2 regions of the Paenibacillus sp. FSL H7-0918 genome follow, and region 1 is predicted to be linked to the other one. Evidence: a T-box and tRNA genes for the amino acid it is inferred to sense, from the RefSeq annotation. Region 1 holds a T-box; the other holds one or more tRNA genes.
What was found. A T-box is a leader RNA that pairs with one kind of tRNA and senses whether it is charged. The one in region 1 lies ahead of tyrS (tyrosine--tRNA ligase), so its partner is inferred to be a tRNA-Tyr.
Positions count from the first base shown of each region.

Region 2: it has a tRNA-Tyr gene. The T-box ahead of tyrS (tyrosine--tRNA ligase) is inferred to sense a tRNA for this amino acid. The anticodon was not compared.

Region 1 covers NZ_JBBOWJ010000001.1:186,151-189,556, forward strand. Annotated here, with positions in the region: gene MHI15_RS00930 (hypothetical protein) at 198-485, opposite strand; gene tyrS (tyrosine--tRNA ligase) at 691-1,950, opposite strand; T-box leader at 2,138-2,368, opposite strand; gene MHI15_RS00940 (Lrp/AsnC family transcriptional regulator) at 2,521-2,967, shown strand; gene MHI15_RS00945 (acetamidase/formamidase family protein) at 3,045-3,406, opposite strand, start outside.
Region 2 covers NZ_JBBOWJ010000005.1:48,367-51,772, forward strand. Annotated here, with positions in the region: rRNA gene MHI15_RS27660 (23S ribosomal RNA) at 1-625, shown strand, start outside; tRNA gene MHI15_RS27665 (tRNA-Ser) at 708-799, shown strand; tRNA gene MHI15_RS27670 (tRNA-Met) at 830-906, shown strand; tRNA gene MHI15_RS27675 (tRNA-Val) at 915-990, shown strand; tRNA gene MHI15_RS27680 (tRNA-Thr) at 1,022-1,097, shown strand; tRNA gene MHI15_RS27685 (tRNA-Asp) at 1,112-1,189, shown strand; tRNA gene MHI15_RS27690 (tRNA-Phe) at 1,252-1,324, shown strand; tRNA gene MHI15_RS27695 (tRNA-Tyr) at 1,333-1,418, shown strand; tRNA gene MHI15_RS27700 (tRNA-Lys) at 1,424-1,496, shown strand; gene MHI15_RS27705 (PucR family transcriptional regulator) at 1,646-2,740, shown strand; gene MHI15_RS27710 (ABC transporter ATP-binding protein) at 2,852-3,406, shown strand, end outside.

The sequences.
Region 1 (3,406 bases):
ATACTATCTTTGTAAAACCTAATTCCTATTTGTTCAATTAAATCATAGATCTGCAAGTCAACGATGAGTAAAACATCATAGCTGGTCAAATAACTGGGCACAAAAAAACTGCACTCCCCATTGTCCGTTGGGACAAAGCAATAAGGGTGTGCAGTTTCTTTGTGGATGAGTCTAACGGTAGTTAGAGACTAGTCTTATTAATTACGGACGTATTCTCTATTCGCTGTTTCCAACATGGATTTCCAATCCGCAAACTTCGTCTCCCTAACAACATGACGATCAAACAGTTCATCAGGTATGTCAGCAACATCTTCTTCTGTCTTTACTTGAAAGTTCCCTTTGGTTACAAACTCATCGAAACTTTTGTAATTGGAATACTTACTCATAAACGCTTCATTAAACAATTTCTCGAAAGAGATGTGATTGGGATCTTCTTGATACGTTTTCTGTCCTTGTAACTCATTCATTAATTCTTCCATGGTCATTGGTTTTTGTCTTCTCAAATTACCACTCCTAATTTTCTGTTATAGTTGTAGAATATCATGTTAATCCATAAATCACACGAATCCTAAGCTTACCATAATTTTGACGATTTCACCTTTCAAATTTCACTTAATATGCAAATAGTCGGCCTCTATACTTAAAATACAACAAAAAACCTTCCTTATTCATAAGGAAGGCTTCTTATTATTAGGACAATTTCACCAGGCTGTAGTTTTTCTTACCCTTACGGATAATGATAAAACGTCCGCCGATGGCTTCGCTGGCTGTAACTTCAAATGCTACATCGCTAACTTTTTCACCGTTCATGGAAATTGCGCCTTTGGTGATGTCTTCACGCGCTTGACGTTTGGATGGCTCAATTCCTAGATCTACCAGCCACTCCACAATATTTTTGGACTCCAATGTCGTTTCGTAGGTCGGCATTTCCTTGAAGCCTTGCTCGATCTCGTCAGCGGTTAGAGATTTAATATCTCCACTGAACAGAGCGGCAGTAATACGTTTAGCCTGCTCCAGCAATTCCTCACCATGCACGAATCTGGTCATTTCTTCAGCCAGTGTTATTTGCGCTTCACGTTTATGCGGTTCGGTCTGCACCTTTTCTGCAAGTGCATCAATTTGTTCTTTAGAGAGGAATGTAAAGTACTTCAGGTATTTCACAACATCACGGTCATCTGTATTCGCCCAGAACTGGTAGAATTCAAAAGCTGTCGTTTTGTTCGGATCCAGCCAAATGGCTCCGCCAGCTGTTTTACCGAATTTTGTACCATCGGCTTTCAGCATAAGCGGGATGGTAAGTCCGAATGCTACCGCCTCAGAACCTTCTTTTTTACGAATCAGATCTAAGCCACTTGTGATGTTCCCCCATTGGTCAGAACCACCGATTTGCAGCTGCACATCTTCATGCTGGAACAGGTGCAGGTAGTCCAGGGATTGCAGGATTTGGTAGGAGAATTCCGTAAAGGAAATTCCGCTGTCCAATCTGCTCGCTACAACATCCTTGGCAAGCATCGAATTGATGCTGAAGTTTTTACCATAGTCACGCAAAAATTCGATAACATTGATTTTATGCGTCCAATCGTAGTTGTTCACCATGCGGATTTGATTGTCGCCATCAGTCACGAACAGTTTTTTCATCTGTGCTGTAAGTGCGTCAACGTTGGCTTGGATTTGCTCCAGCGTTTGCAAAGAGCGTTCGGATTGACGTCCACTTGGATCACCAATCGTTCCCGTAGCCCCACCAATAAGAATCACCGGACGATGTCCTGCCAGTTGAAATCTTTTGAGCACCATGAATGGAATCAAGTGGCCAATATGCATACTGTCACCTGTTGGATCTACACCGCAGTACAGGGATACCGATTTTTGATTGGTCAGTTCTCTAAGCCCTTCGGCATCTGTTTGTTGATTGATGGCATCGCGCCATTCTAGTTCGTCGATAATATTCATTGCCTTACACCCCTCAAAATTAGTAGTTATCCTATAAATGAAACATCAGTCCGCCAAGCGGAAACGGTTCGCCCTCCTGATTAGGACGGGACCGTTTCAGCGAGAAATATAAGGAGCATTGATGAAGTGAACCCTATAAATCCTTATATTTAAAAACAAAAAAAATCGTCCCCTTGTCTATTGTAGACATAGGGACGATTGAATAACCGTGTTACCACCCAGATTGCACCCATGAAACGCTTATGCTCAAGCATACCATTGATACCACTCTTGACGAGATATCGTTCGCCATTCCGCTCGGTATTACCCGAGATACTCCAAAGTGTAATTCGCAAGCTTAGTGTGTACCGGGTTTCATCAACCCCCGGCTTTCTGAAACAGGGACTAAGTTACTACTGGGCTCCTTCAACGTATATCGTATATAAGATTACAGCCAGTATAGTGAAATAATTCTTTTATGTCAACTATCTTCAGGAGAGAATGCCGTCACACACTTCTACTGTAAAGCGCTACTAGGCATTTCCACTTTTTTTCTGATACAATTACGAAAAAAGAGGTGAACGAATCCGCATGTTAGATCCTATCGATAACCATATTTTGATGCGGCTGGCCCAAAACAGCAGAATTTCCTATACTGATCTAGCTAAAGAAGTCAGTTTATCAAGTGTCGCGGTGAAAGATCGTATTGATCGGCTAGTCAATCAAGGGATTATTGAACAGTTCTCGATTGTCATCAGTGCTGAAAAGCTAGGAAAGAAAATCTCCGCCTACCTGGAACTTGAAGTAGAACCTGCTCATTTAAATCATATCGTCGATGTATTAAAGGAAAACGAACGCGTAGCTGTATTATACGAAATGACGGGACCATGTATTCTGCATATTCACATCTTGGTAGAGAATCTTGAAGAGATGGAACGGTTTATGCATGAATCAATCTACTGTCTGGATGGACTGGTACGTGTAGAAAACCAAATCTTATTAAAACGCCACAAAAATCAGGACGGATTGAATATATAAGAAAAAGAACCGCCTATAAAAACGGTTCTTTTCTCATATGGATTTTTTTAGGATTATCGAATAATTGCTATTTCGTCCTACTCTGTCTTAGCCAGCTTAGCTTTATAAAAGTTCACGAAATATTCGCTGACCACGATCTTCCCGTTCACAACACTTATTGGGGCTGCAAGCTTCACTGTCTCTCCGTTGTAAATCCCCGTTGTCGCTCCAACCTTCATCTCCAGAACATTGCCATTGTAGCTTAGCGTAACTGTCTTAGTGGCTGGCTGCCAGCCAACCTTTGCTCCAAAGTTCTCAAAGCTGCTCCGTAAAACCACCGGCTTGCGCTCGAAATCGCCGAATTGACCTTTATCAATTAAGGCGTGTACGCCCCAGTTTCCATCCACCACTTGTGTAATTCCAAAATCAGCTGACACAGACATCAGAGAGTACGCTTCAT
Region 2 (3,406 bases), on a different contig from region 1:
AAGAGTAACGGAGGCGTTCCAAGGTTCCCTCAGAATGGTTGGAAATCATTCGCAGAGTGCAAAGGCATAAGGGAGCTTGACTGCGAGACCTACAAGTCGAGCAGGGACGAAAGTCGGACTTAGTGATCCGGTGGTACCGCATGGAAGGGCCATCGCTCAACGGATAAAAGCTACCCTGGGGATAACAGGCTTATCTCCCCCAAGAGTCCACATCGACGGGGAGGTTTGGCACCTCGATGTCGGCTCATCGCATCCTGGGGCTGAAGTAGGTCCCAAGGGTTGGGCTGTTCGCCCATTAAAGCGGTACGCGAGCTGGGTTCAGAACGTCGTGAGACAGTTCGGTCCCTATCTGTCGTGGGCGCAGGAAATTTGAGAGGAGCTGTCCTTAGTACGAGAGGACCGGGATGGACGTACCGCTGGTGCACCAGTTGTTCCGCCAGGAGCATGGCTGGGTAGCTACGTACGGACGGGATAAGCGCTGAAAGCATCTAAGCGTGAAGCCCCCCTCAAGATGAGATTTCCCAATTAGTAAGACCCCTTGAAGACGACGAGGTAGATAGGTTGGAGGTGGAAGTGCAGCAATGCATGGAGCTGACCAATACTAATCGGTCGAGGGCTTATCCTATACGTAGAATGCAGATTCGTTTCGGATTCAGTTTTCAGGGAGTCAAATTCCTGTTTGGATTGCTGTGGTACTGATATCGTTTGGAGAGATACCCAAGTGGCTATAAGGGGACCCTCTGCTAAGGGGTTAGACTGCGTAAGCGGTGCGTGGGTTCGAATCCCACTCTCTCCGCCATTTTCAATCCATAGCAATACTAATTATTGTGGCGGTGTAGCTCAGCTGGCTAGAGCGTACGGTTCATACCCGTGAGGTCGGGGGTTCGATCCCCTTCGCCGCTACCATAATACCTGGAGGCTTAGCTCAGCTGGGAGAGCATCTGCCTTACAAGCAGAGGGTCGGGGGTTCGATCCCCTCAGCCTCCACCATTTTCATCTTTTAGAATTGCTTTTACACCGTGCCGGTGTAGCTCAACTGGTAGAGCAACTGACTTGTAATCAGTAGGTTGGGGGTTCAAGTCCTCTCGCCGGCACCATTTTTAATTAATGCGGAACCGTGGTGTAGTTGGCCTAACATGCCTGCCTGTCACGCAGGAGACCGCGGGTTCGAATCCCGTCGGTTCCGCCATTTTTTCCACAAAATGAGTGGGAAGTGTAAGACTTTTCCGCTTAATTGTCATGTAATCTTATGGCTCGGTAGCTCAGTCGGTAGAGCAGAGGACTGAAAATCCTCGTGTCGGCGGTTCGATTCCGTCCCGAGCCACCTTTTTTGGGGGATTAGCGAAGTGGCCAAACGCATCAGACTGTAAATCTGCTCACGTACGTGTTCGGTGGTTCGAATCCATCATCCCCCACCATTTATGAGCCATTAGCTCAGTTGGTAGAGCACCTGACTTTTAATCAGGGTGTCGAAGGTTCGAGTCCTTCATGGCTCATCCCAAACAGAAAGTCATCACCTTAGGGTGGTGGCTTTTTTTGTGTTTTTATGTCGTATTATAGTAGCGCGCTGCTGTAGTGATTAACATAATATTAGAGAATATGCTAAAATAGGCGAAAAGAGCAAAAGTGGTGGAGTATGGTGACTATGGATAGCGAAACATTGCGAAAAAAGTTAGAGCAGCTCACCGGAAAGAAAACCGGAATCAAGCAGTTAGGGAGGCAACATTCAGCTTCTCTTTTTAGCCTGGGATTGGAAGCACAAGAACAGCCGGTAATCCATGAAGGTCATCTTTGGGCACCATTATATGAGACTGATGGACGTGTAACCGCTGTCTGGGTGGAATTGGATGGACTTAACTCTTTGGAAATACAATTAGTGAATTATGCAGTTCGAAACTTTGCAATTGCACTAAAAGCTACTGGGGTTAGAGAAGAAGGGGAAGCGGAGGCTCGGCAGCTGGGTACCTGGTTGAACACCGAACTGGAGCAAGAGAAAAATGACTCTGAGATACCCGATGAGATGGCTCTAAAGGGACGTTTATTCGGAGATATGGTTCCATTCCTACTTAGCAGTGAGAATGCACATAGCCCGCAGATCACTTATCGTTCCTTAATGAAGCTGCTGCGCAGCTATTTTGAGAATGAAATTCTGCTTATACCTCTTCAAGAAAAAGAATGGTTAATATTGGCCCGGAAGGAACTACTCACGGGCGGAGATGATAAGGATGAGGAAGAAGAGAGTGTAGATGAAATTCTGGCTCAGACCAGTATGGGCTTGCACGAACTGATAGCCAGCGAATGGGTAGGTGTATTCCATTTGGCTGTAGCTCCGGCTATAGTCCCTGTTAAGGGATTGACGGGATCCGTGGCCTTGCTGAGGGAGACCATTGTACTCGGACGTATTTTCCAAGTGGGTGAATATATTCATTTACCTTGGGAGCTGCATTTGGAACGTTTGGTTAACAGCATTCCTGATGCACGGCGTAAACAGTTACTTGGACAGATTGGCGACTATTCTTCCGTATTATCGGATAAAGAGATGCTGATGACCCTGGAGACGTTTTTTGAGATGGATTGTAATGTAAGTGAAACAGCCAAGAAGTTATATATTCATCGCAACACGCTTTTATACCGTCTGGACAAGATAAAACAGGAGACGGGTGCCGATGTGCGTAGCTTTGGGGACGCTGCTATTGTGAAGCTTACTATGCTTTTGTATAAAGTGACGAAAAGGAAATAGGTTTTTTGTGAACGTTGCAAATAGCCACCGTGTCCCGTCTAGGGTAATATAAATGTACAAGGAAAAAAGAATTTTTCAATTAATCAATAATTAACTCGAGGGGGAAATACAATGGCAGGCGTACGTTTAGAGCATATTTTCAAAAAATACCCGGGTTCAGATAAAGCAACAGTAATGGATATCAATCTTGATATTAAAGATAAGGAATTTCTAGTATTGGTTGGACCATCCGGTTGCGGTAAATCCACAACTTTGCGTATGATCGCTGGTCTGGAAGAAATCTCCGAAGGTAAAATGTACATTGGCGATCGTGTAGTCAACGACGTTGCACCTAAAGACCGCGATATCGCGATGGTATTCCAATCCTACGCCCTGTATCCGCATATGAGCGTATACCAAAACATGGCTTTCGGTTTGAAACTTCGTAAAGTGAAGAAAGATGAAATCGACAAGAAAGTACGTGAAGCTGCTAGAATTCTCGATATCGAGCATTTGCTAGATCGTAAACCAAAAGCACTTTCCGGTGGTCAACGCCAACGTGTCGCTTTGGGACGCGCTATCGTACGTGATCCACAAGTCTTCTTGATGGATGAGCCTCTTTCCAACTTGGATGCTAAACTTCGTGGTCAAATGCGCGCTGAAATCACTAAACTGGTTAAACGCCTT